Regions from separate parts of the Streptomyces hamibioticus genome, predicted to be linked through region 1. Evidence: riboswitches for the same ligand, from Rfam matches in the RefSeq annotation. Region 1 holds a riboswitch; each other region holds the start of a gene.
The links. Region 1 has a riboswitch for cobalamin ahead of ACLGIH_RS06280 (GHMP family kinase ATP-binding protein). Riboswitches for the same ligand answer to the same signal wherever they lie in the genome.
Positions count from the first base shown of each region.

Region 2: linked by a shared signal. The riboswitch ahead of ACLGIH_RS31315 ((2Fe-2S) ferredoxin domain-containing protein) and the one ahead of ACLGIH_RS06280 (GHMP family kinase ATP-binding protein) in region 1 are both predicted to bind cobalamin.
Region 3: linked by a shared signal. The riboswitch ahead of ACLGIH_RS03725 (ABC transporter substrate-binding protein) and the one ahead of ACLGIH_RS06280 (GHMP family kinase ATP-binding protein) in region 1 are both predicted to bind cobalamin.

Region 1 is NZ_JBKKQY010000001.1:1,384,106-1,387,371, forward strand. It holds gene ACLGIH_RS06275 (ferric reductase-like transmembrane domain-containing protein) at 1-750, opposite strand, end outside; cobalamin riboswitch at 958-1,188, shown strand; gene ACLGIH_RS06280 (GHMP family kinase ATP-binding protein) at 1,422-2,294, shown strand; gene ACLGIH_RS06285 (cysteine synthase family protein) at 2,291-3,266, shown strand, end outside.
Region 2 is NZ_JBKKQY010000001.1:6,866,858-6,870,123, forward strand. It holds gene ACLGIH_RS31305 (MAB_1171c family putative transporter) at 1-798, opposite strand, end outside; gene ACLGIH_RS31310 (TetR/AcrR family transcriptional regulator) at 880-1,620, opposite strand; cobalamin riboswitch at 1,820-1,940, shown strand; gene ACLGIH_RS31315 ((2Fe-2S) ferredoxin domain-containing protein) at 2,001-2,387, shown strand; gene ACLGIH_RS31320 (CaiB/BaiF CoA transferase family protein) at 2,513-3,266, shown strand, end outside.
Region 3 is NZ_JBKKQY010000001.1:814,249-817,514, forward strand. It holds gene scpA (methylmalonyl-CoA mutase) at 1-151, shown strand, start outside; gene meaB (methylmalonyl Co-A mutase-associated GTPase MeaB) at 165-1,163, shown strand; cobalamin riboswitch at 1,186-1,367, shown strand; gene ACLGIH_RS03725 (ABC transporter substrate-binding protein) at 1,398-2,441, shown strand; gene ACLGIH_RS03730 (FecCD family ABC transporter permease) at 2,453-3,266, shown strand, end outside.

The DNA.
Region 1 (3,266 bases):
GACCGGTATTTGCAGCAGCCACAGGACAGTGCGCGGCCACTCCCCGTACCAGACGTTGGTTCCGTACAGCAGGGTGTGCCAGACGCTCAGCACGTAGACGACGATCACAAAACGGTGCAGCCGTCGCCAGGCGTTCGCTCCGATGCGGTGCCGGACGTAGAACAGCAGCCCGAGCGGTATCGCGAGGTACAGGGCGCCCTGGCCGAGGGGGATGGCGATCCGGCCGGTGCCGGAGTCGTACCAGCCCGGCACGAAGGTGTCCGCGAAGGCCACCCACAGCCGCTCCGCCCACGCCACCTTCGTCTCGTAGCGCACGAGTTCCGCCGCGAACATCAGCGCGTGGGCGAACATCAGCGCCATCGTCGTCAGGCTCGTGGCTCGGTGCCAGCGCTCCAGTACCTGCCGGGAGACCGGTAGCCGGGCCGGGCACGGCCCCGACAGCAGCAGGCCGAGCATGACCGTGCCCCAGGCCCACAACAGCCCCGACCAGCCGAACGCCTGGCTGAGCAGGTACATCCAGTAGGTGCCGGCATCGTCCATGAACGGCATGACCGCGACGGTGTCCGAAGCACCCGACTCCATGCGCGCCCACAGGAGGGCGAACACGAGCGCCGTGACCACCACCGCCGCGGTGGCGTCGGGCAGGGCGGAGCGCAGATCGCCGCGCAGAGCGACGCGGTCCCCGGGAGGCCGTCCCCGCCCGGGCGGCGCTTCTGCCCCGTCTTCGTCCGGCCTCGCTTCTGACGTCATCAGGGGCCTCCCGGGCACGGGCCACCGCGGCAACGGTGCGCATGTGTCGTGAAGCAACAAGTCTGGCTGACGGGACAGCGATCCTCAGAGGTGATATCCAGCCAGAGCCGCCACGACAACTGCACAGGGGACACCCCTGGTTCTTCGTCCCCTCCACATTCAAGACAACCGCCGAAGGCCCACTGTCGCAGGAATACGAGCGCCCCTACTCTGATGCACGCAGTCGGTTCGTGCCTCCCGTCCGCCCGGACGCCTAGTGGCGCGACGCAAGAGGGAACCCGGTGCGAATCCGAGGCTGTCCCGCAGCGGTGAGTGGGAACGGAAGCCGTCGATGTCACTGGGCCCGCGTCAGGGCCGGGGAAGAGACGGCCGGTAGGTGTCCGCCCTTTCGGCGGACGTGCCCGCGAGTCCGAAGACCTGCCACTGCGCCCGCGTCCCGCGTGGGCTGTGCACGTGACCTCGTGGACTGGGTCGGCGGTATGGGCGGTCGTACGTCGTGCGTGTGGCCGCGCCTCCTTCCCTGTCGGTGTTCAAGTCCCGGTACGGAGGAGGAGGATGTGCGGGACACAGCCGCTTCGGATCGGCCCTTCCGTCCCCGGGCCGACGTGTCGTCCGACGGACCGGGACAGACGATCCTCGGACCTGTCGCGGGCGTCCTGCAGGAGCGGGACGTGTCCCGCAGCACCGTGTCCGGTGTCTGCCACGGCACTCTGGGCGAGCTGTACCAGGGCCCGTTGCGGGCGGGCACCGATCCTGAGATCGCGGTGGTGTCCTTTCCCGTGGACCGTCACTCCTGGGTGTACTTCACTCCGAGGACGGCGGCCGGTCCTGCGCCGCATACGCCGCCGCTCGGGGAGAAATCGGTGAAAGCTGCCCGGCTCTTCCTGGACCATTACGGCCTCGTCATGCCCCCGGGCGAGTGGCGCACCCACTCCGAACTGCCGGTGGGCGTGGGGATGGCCAGTTCGACGGCGGACATCGTGGCGACGCTGCGCTGTCTGTTCCGCGTTTTCTCCCTGCCTTACGACGTGGACGTGCTCCTAGGTGTCCTGGCGGACATCGAGCGCGCCGACAGTGTCTTCCTCGACGAGTTCGCCCTGTATCTCAGCGGCCGGCACCGGGTGGTGCGGCGGCTTGGCCCGGACATCGGCTTCCACACCGTGTACGTCACGGAGCCCGGCACGGTGGACACCGCCGCCGTCACTCCCCTGCTGCTGGACCACTACCGGCGCCGCGGCGAGGAGTACCAGCGGTGTCTGACCGATCTGGTGAAGGGCTTCGACTCGGGCGACCCGGCCGCCGTCGCCCGTGCCGCGACGGTCAGCGCCGCCTTGTCCCAGGAGGTGCTGCCCAAGGCGACCTTCGGCAGCCTGCAGGCCCATCGTGAGCGGTTCGGCGCCGACGGCGTCTTCGTCGCCCACACCGGCTGCCTGGCCGGCTACCTCTTCGCCTCGCGCCCACGGGCCGAGGTCAAGTCCGAACTCTCCACGTTCTTCCACTCGCTCGGCCACCAGTGCACCTTCGCCCAAGGAGGCTACGGGTGATCCACCCCCACATCGCCGACGCCCTGAAAGTCCCGGACCTCGTCCGGCTCACCGATGGCCTGGTCCTGCTGAGGTTCGAGTCGATGAAGATCTACTCGGCCCTGGCCGCCGTCCGCCATCTGCTGGAGCGGGGCACCGTCCGTCCGGGCCAGACCCTGATCGACAGCTCCAGCGGCATCTACGCCTACGCCCTCGCCCTGGCCTGCCACCGGTACGGCATGCGGTGCCACATCGTCGCGTCCACCACCGTCGACGCCACCACCCTCGCCCAACTGGAGATCCTCGGCAGCACCGTGGAACAGGTCAGACCGTCGCGGAACCTCAAACTCGACCAGGAACTGAGGGTGCGACGGGTGCGCGAGATCCTCGCCGAGCGTCCCGGCCACCACTGGATGCGCCAGTACCACGACGACGTCCACTACCTCGGCTACCAGGAGGTGGCCGACCGGATCGCGGCGGAGTTCCCGGCCGCACCGCTGACCGTCGTCGGCGGGGTCGGTTCCGGGGCCTCGACCGGCGGCATCGTAGAACGCCTGCGCATGACGGACCCCTCGGTGCGTCTGGTCGGCGTCCAGCCCTTCGGCAGCGTCACCTTCGGCAGCCAGGACCATCACGATCCCGAGGCGATCATCGCCGGCATCGGCTCGTCGATCGTCTTCGACAACGTCCGCCACCATCTCTACGACACCGTGCACTGGCTGGACTTCACCCACGCCATGTCCGGTGCCGTCGCCCTGCTGCGCGAGCACGCCGTCTTCGCCGGACTGTCCACCGGTGCCGGCTACCTGACGGCGACGTACGAGGCACGCCGCCACCCCGACCGACTGCATCTGGTGATAGGGGCCGACACCGGGCACCGCTACGTGGAGCGCGTGTTCGCCCGGCACGCCGAGGCCCTGGATCCGGCCGCGCTCAAGCCCCACGAGGTCCGCAGTCCGGAGGAGATGACCATGCCCTGGTCGAGGATGACGT
Region 2 (3,266 bases), 5.5 Mb from region 1:
CTCGTACAGGTCCCGCCAGAGCGGGTAGAGCGCCCGGTAGGACCGGTAACTGCGGGCCCAGTCGAGCAGTTTGGCGGCCGAGGCGCCCCAGGAGGACATGGTCAGGCTGAGCGAGAGGATGAGGATGCCGGCCGCGCTGAAGAGGGACGGTGTCACCGTCCAGGCTCCGATGTCGAGGCCGGCCGCAGCGGTGAGGATGTTGACGGTCCTGGCCGTGCAGTAGAGGAAGAGCACCACGGCGGCGACCGAGAGCAGCCGCAGGGCCTGGCGCAGCGAGGCGTTGTCGGTCATCCGGGCGTACGGTCCGCACTGGCGGAAGATGGTGACGCACGGCACCGCCTGGGAGACGATGAAGAACAGCAGGTAGGTGAGCACCAGCGGCTGGCCGCTGCCGGTGTCGAAGTCCGACGACGGCCGGCCGGGTCCGTCGGCCAGGAAGAAGAGAGCCGCCAGAAGCGTGTTGAGACCGACGCCGGTGATCAGCCAGTAACGGGTCTTCTGGGCCGCCTTCTCGTCGTCGGTCGCCCAGTGCAGCAGGATGATCTGCGCGCTGACGCAGAAGGCGACCGCCGACAGGTGCATCACCAGGATGGCGAGGTTGCCGACGCCCAGGAAGCTGTCGCCTCCCATGGCGACGGCGCCCATCGTGAAGGTGAGGCACTGGAACAGCAGGGTGACGACCAGCGTGCGGTAGGCGCCGTCACGCCAGCTGCGCCGGGCCTGGCTGAGTCGGTAGGCGAGCGCGGCGTAGGACGATATCGCCGCGATGACGAAGCAGATGGTTCTCGTGGTGTTCACGGCCTGATTCCTGTGGGGGTGCCGCCGCACTGCGGGGAAGGGAGAGCGGCCAGGGGGGTGAAGGGGACAGAGCAGGGGGGTTCAGTCGGCGTTGTCGCCGGTGCCGCCGACGGGGACGTCGAGGCCCACGCTCTCGGCCGCCACGGCGATGGCCTGGTCGAAGAACGCCGCCTCGTCCCGGACGCTGTCGTGGGTGCGGCTGAAGACCTGGAACACCAGCAGCCCGATCAGATTGCTCCACAGCACGATGCCGCGCTCGATGATGTCCGAGAACGGCGCCTCGGGCCTGCCGCCGAACAGCTCCACCGCCGCCGGCAGGAGCAGCGACGGTCCGGGCATCGACCGCCGGGGCGGGGTGAGTTCACCGGCGTGCAGTGCCGAACGGACGATGCCGGCGAGCACGGCGGGGGTGCGCGAGGCGGGCGGGACGGTGTCCTGCGGGGCGTGGTAGCCGGGCACGGGGGATCCGTAGATCAGCGTGAACTCGGCAGGGTTGGCGAAGGACCACTCCCTGAGCGCGCGGGCGCCCGCGAGGAGCCGGGCGCCCGCCGAGGCACCCGCCCGGCCGGCTGCCTCGTCCGCCTGTTCCATCGCGGCACCGGAGGCGTTGTAGGCGTCGATCACCAGAGCGGTCAGCAGGTCGTCCCGGTGCGGGAAGGCGGCCTCCACGTCGGTGACGGACAGACCGCCGGCCTCTGCCACGGCTGTCGTGGACAGCCCTCCCGCGCCCACCTTCGCCAGCAGTTGGCGCGCGGCGTCCGTGATGGCCGCACGGGACGTCAGGTCGCTGCCGTCGGCCGGGTCTGTTGCGGAAACCTCCATGCTCACACCGTACCCGGCGGCAACAACGGCCTTGGGCGCGGCGGTCCGGACCCTTGGCGTCGTGCGCCGCGATCCGGCCACCTCCCCCGGAGCGCCGGAATCGGGGCAAACCCTGGAAGTTCAGGCCCCGGTCCCCAGCCGGAGCCGGGAGCCGGCCGCCGGGATGGGATGATGACGGGGACAGGGCGACGGCGGTCCGAGGAAGCCGGTGCGAATCCGGCGCGGTCCCGCCACTGTGATCGGCGAGCGGATCCCGACAGGCCACTGCCCCGCGCGGGCGGGAAGGCCGGGACGAGCGATGACCCGAGAGCCAGGAGACTCACGCGGTCGCCTCCTCGACGGACACCGGGGCGGAGCTCCCCGGGGAGGGGAAGTGCGGCATGTCCGCAAACCGGGCCGGGGAACAGGCCGAACCCGTACCGTGCCGGGTCGTGGTGTGCCGGGACTGCTGCTGCGGCAGCCCCAAGATCACCGGCGTCGATCACGCGGCGCAGACCGCGCGCCTGCGTGCCGAGGTGCCCGTACGCATCTCCGCCTGCCTCGACGTGTGCGACCAGGCCAATGTCGTCGTCGTCCAGCCCTCCTCCGCCGGCCGGGCCGCCGGCGCCCGGCCGGTCTGGCTGGGGCTGGTCAACGACCCGGACGCGACCGAGGACATCGTCGCCTGGGTGCGCGCCGGCGGGCCCGGGACCGCTCCGCTGCCGGACGTCCTCGACCTGTACGCGTTCACCCCGCCGGGACGGCGAGCGGCGCCGAACGGGATCTGACCCCTCCTCACCGACCGCCGAGCCCGGCACCGGCAGGGGCGCGGGTGGCGTGGGCCAGGTGTGCGACTGTGGTCCGATGTGCATGTCGTACCGGACGTCCGACGCGAGACGAGGAGCCCAGGAGCATGCCGACGACGAGCAGCGGTGCGCGGGACGAGGGCGCGGGGGCGCTGGACGGGATCCGGATCGCGGACTTCTCCCGGGTGCTGGCCGGGCCGTACGCCACGATGCTGCTCGCCGACCTGGGCGCGGACGTCGTCAAGGTGGAGCGGCCCGGCACCGGGGACGAGACCCGCGCCTGGCATCCGCCGGCCGACGCCGACGGCACCTCCACGTACTTCCTGGGCGTCAACCGCAACAAGCGCTCCGTCGCCCTGGACCTGAGCACCGGTGAGGGACGGGAGCGGGCCCGGGAGCTGATCACCCGCTCGGACGTCGTCGTGGAGAACTTCCGGCCCGGCACCATGGCCAGGCTGGGCCTCGGCCCGGAGGAACTGCTCGCCGCCGACCCTCGCCTGATCTACTGCTCCGTCACCGGCTTCGGCACCGGCGCGGGGGCGGCACTTCCCGGCTACGACCTGCTGGTGCAGGCCGTGGGCGGACTGATGAGCGTCACCGGCGACCCCGACGGCGAACCCACCAAGACGGGCGTGGCGCTCGTCGACGTCATCACCGGCCTGCACGCCTCGCTCGGCATCCTCGCCGCCCTGCGCCACCGGGACCGCACCGGGCGCGGCCAGCTCGTCGAGGTGAGCCTGCTCGGCTCCCTGCTGTCCGCCCTGGTGAACCAGGCGTCCGGCTACGTCGCCGCGGGTGCGGTGCCGGGGCGGCTCGGCAACGCGCACCCGAGCATCGCACCGTACGAGACGTTCGACGCGG
Region 3 (3,266 bases), 570 kb from region 1:
CGTGGTCGGCGGGGTGATCCCGCCGCAGGACGTGCCGACGCTGCTGGAGATGGGCGCGGCGGCCGTGTTCCCGCCGGGCACGGTGATCCCGGACGCGGCCCACGACCTGCTGACCCGGCTGGCGGCCGGGCTCGGTCACGACGATCTGTGAGGCCGTGACCCGCATGGCGATCGATCTGGACACGTACGTCAAGGGCGTGCTCGACGGCAAGCGGGCGGTGATCGCCCGCGCGATCACCCTCGTGGAGTCCACCCGCCCCCAGCACCGGGCGCTGGCCCAGGAGCTGCTGACCGAGCTGCTGCCCTACAGCGGCAGGGCGCGGCGGGTCGGGGTCAGCGGGGTGCCTGGGGTGGGCAAGTCGACGTTCATCGACGCCTTCGGCACGATGCTGACCGGGCTCGGGCACCGCGTCGCGGTGCTCGCCGTCGACCCCTCCTCCAGCCGGACCGGCGGCTCGATCCTCGGCGACAAGACCCGGATGGAGCGCCTCGCCGTCGACCCGGCGGCCTTCGTCCGCCCCTCCCCCACCGCCGGCACGCTCGGCGGTGTGGCGAAGGCGACGCGCGAGTCGATCGTGGTGATGGAGGCCGCGGGCTACGACGTGGTCCTGGTCGAGACGGTCGGGGTCGGCCAGTCCGAGACGGCGGTCGCCAACATGGTCGACTCCTTCCTGCTGCTCACCCTGGCCCGTACCGGCGACCAGTTGCAGGGCATCAAGAAGGGCGTCCTGGAGCTGGCCGACGTGATCGCCGTCAACAAGGCGGACGGCCCGCACGAGCGCGACGCCCGCGCCGCCGCCCGCGAACTGGCGGGCGCCCTGCGGCTGATGCACGGCAAGGACGCCTTCTGGACGCCCCCGGTGCTCAGTTGCAGCGCCCGGGAGTCGGCCGGCCTGGATGCCGTCTGGGAGCGCCTGGAGCAGCACCGCACGCTGCTGGACTCCACGGGCCGGCTCGCCGCCCGGCGCCGCGACCAGCAGGTCGACTGGACCTGGACGATGGTCCGCGACGAACTGCTGGGCCGGCTGCACGCCGACCCCGAGGTGCGCTCCCTCGCCCCGGACCTGGAGCGGCAGGTCCGCGACGGGGAACTGACGGCCACCCTGGCGGCCGAGCGCATCCTGGACGCCTTCGGGGGCGGCGGAGCCGGCCGGCAGCGGTGAAGGGCGGGGACGGGCCACCGAAGGTGACGTAGTATCACCAGGTCATCGCCGCGACGGGAGATCAGGAAGCCGGTGCGAATCCGGCACGGTCCCGCCACTGTGACCGGGGAGTGCACCCCCTCGACATGCCACTGCGCACCGCGCGGGAAGGCGGGGGAACGTCGATCCGGGAGTCAGGACACTGGCCTGTCGCGGGCCCGTTCCGAGGAGCGCGGACTCCCCAGGAGGCTTCACGTGTACGACGGCATGTCCCGTCCCCCGCTGTTCTCCCCTGCCCGCAGGCGACGCCCGCTGCGTGTCACGGCCGCGGCCCTGGCCCTGACGGCGGCCCTGCTGACCGCCGGCTGCGGCTCGTCCGGCGACGGCGCCGCCGAGCACCCGAAGGCCGCGGCGCCGGCCGAGGGCTTCCCCGTCACCGTCGACAACTGCGGTGTGCGGACGACGTACGACAAGCCCCCCTCGCGGGTCGTCACCATCCACCAGCATCCGGCGGAACTGATGCTCGCGCTCGGCCTGAAGGACCGCATGGTGGGCACCGCCTTCCCGGACTCGGCCGTACTGCCCGAGCTGAAGAAGGACCACGAGTCGGTACCCGAACTGGCGAAGCGGGAGCCGTCCTTCGAGAAGGTCCTGGAGGCCGAGCCGGACCTCGTCTACGGCGGTTACGCCAGCGCGTTCGACGAGAACGAGGGCCGCTCCCGCGAGGCGTTCGCCGACGCGGGCATCCACACGCACCTCAACCGCGAGTACTGCGGGAAGGAGCGGGTGACGATGGAGGACACGTACGCCGAGATCCGCACCATCGGAAAGATCTTCGGCGTCCCCGACCGGGCGGAGAAGCTGGTGTCCGACCTCAGGAGCCGGGTCGACAGGGCCGCCGAGGCGGTCCGGGACGAGCCGGCGGTGCCCGTCTTCGTGTACGACAGCGGCGACAAGGCCGCGTTCACCGCGGGCGGCAAGAGCCTGGGCACCGAGCTGATCCGGCTGGCCGGCGGCAGGAACGTCTTCGCCGACCTCGACGACGTCTTCGGGGACGCCTCCTGGGAGCAGGTCGTGGAGCGCAGGCCCGAGGTCATCGCCGTCTACGACTACGCCGGTGCCGGAAGCGTCGAGCGGAAGAAGCAGTTCCTGCTGTCCCGGCGGTCCCTGGCCGACGTGCCCGCGATCAGGAACAAGCGGTTCGTCGTGCTGCCGCTGACCGCGACCCTGGTCGGCATCCGGTCGGCGTACGCGGTCGAGGACCTGGCCCGCGGGCTGCACCCCGAGAGCTTCCGGTGACGGCCACGGAAGTGCCCGCCGAACCGGCCGTCCGGGAACGGACACCGGGTGGCGGCCGGACCGGCCGGGTGCCGCTGACCGTCACGCTGGCCGTCCTCGCCGCCCTGCTGGTGCTCTCGGCCACGGCGGGTCTGGCCATCGGCTCGGTGCACGTGCCGCCCGGCCAGGTCTGGGGCATCGTGACCCACGCACTGGGCGCCGGCTGGGTGGAGCCGGACTGGTCGGGGGCGCGGGAGACCATCGTGCTGGACGTGCGGGCGCCGCGCGTACTGCTCGGCGCGGTGACCGGCGCCGGACTCGCGGTCGTCGGCACCGCACTGCAGGCCCTGGTCCGCAACCCCCTCGCCGAGCCGTATCTGCTGGGCGTCTCCTCCGGGGCGTCGCTCGGCGCGGTCTCGGTGATCGTCTTCGGGGTGAGCCTGCTGGGTCCGGTGTCGCTGTCGGCCGCCGCCTTCGCCGGTGCCCTCGGCGCGCTGCTGCTCGTCTACGCAACCGCCCGCACCGGCGGCCGGATCACCTCCACGCGGCTGGTGCTGTCCGGGGTGGCGATCGCGGCGATGCTCACCGCGGTCCTGAACCTGCTGCTGCTCACCACCGACCGGGGCAACGAGGCCCGCGCGGTCCTCGCCTGGACCCTCGGGGGTCTCGGCGGCGTCGACTGGAGCACGCTGTGGCTGCCGGGCCTGGCCGTGCTGCTCGGCATCGGCGTGCTGCTGGTGCAGGCCCGCAGTCTCAACCTGCTGCTGGCCGGTGAAGAGGCCGCCACGACGATGGGACTGGACGTGGCCCGCTTCCGGGCCCGGATGTTCGTCCTGCTCTCCCTCG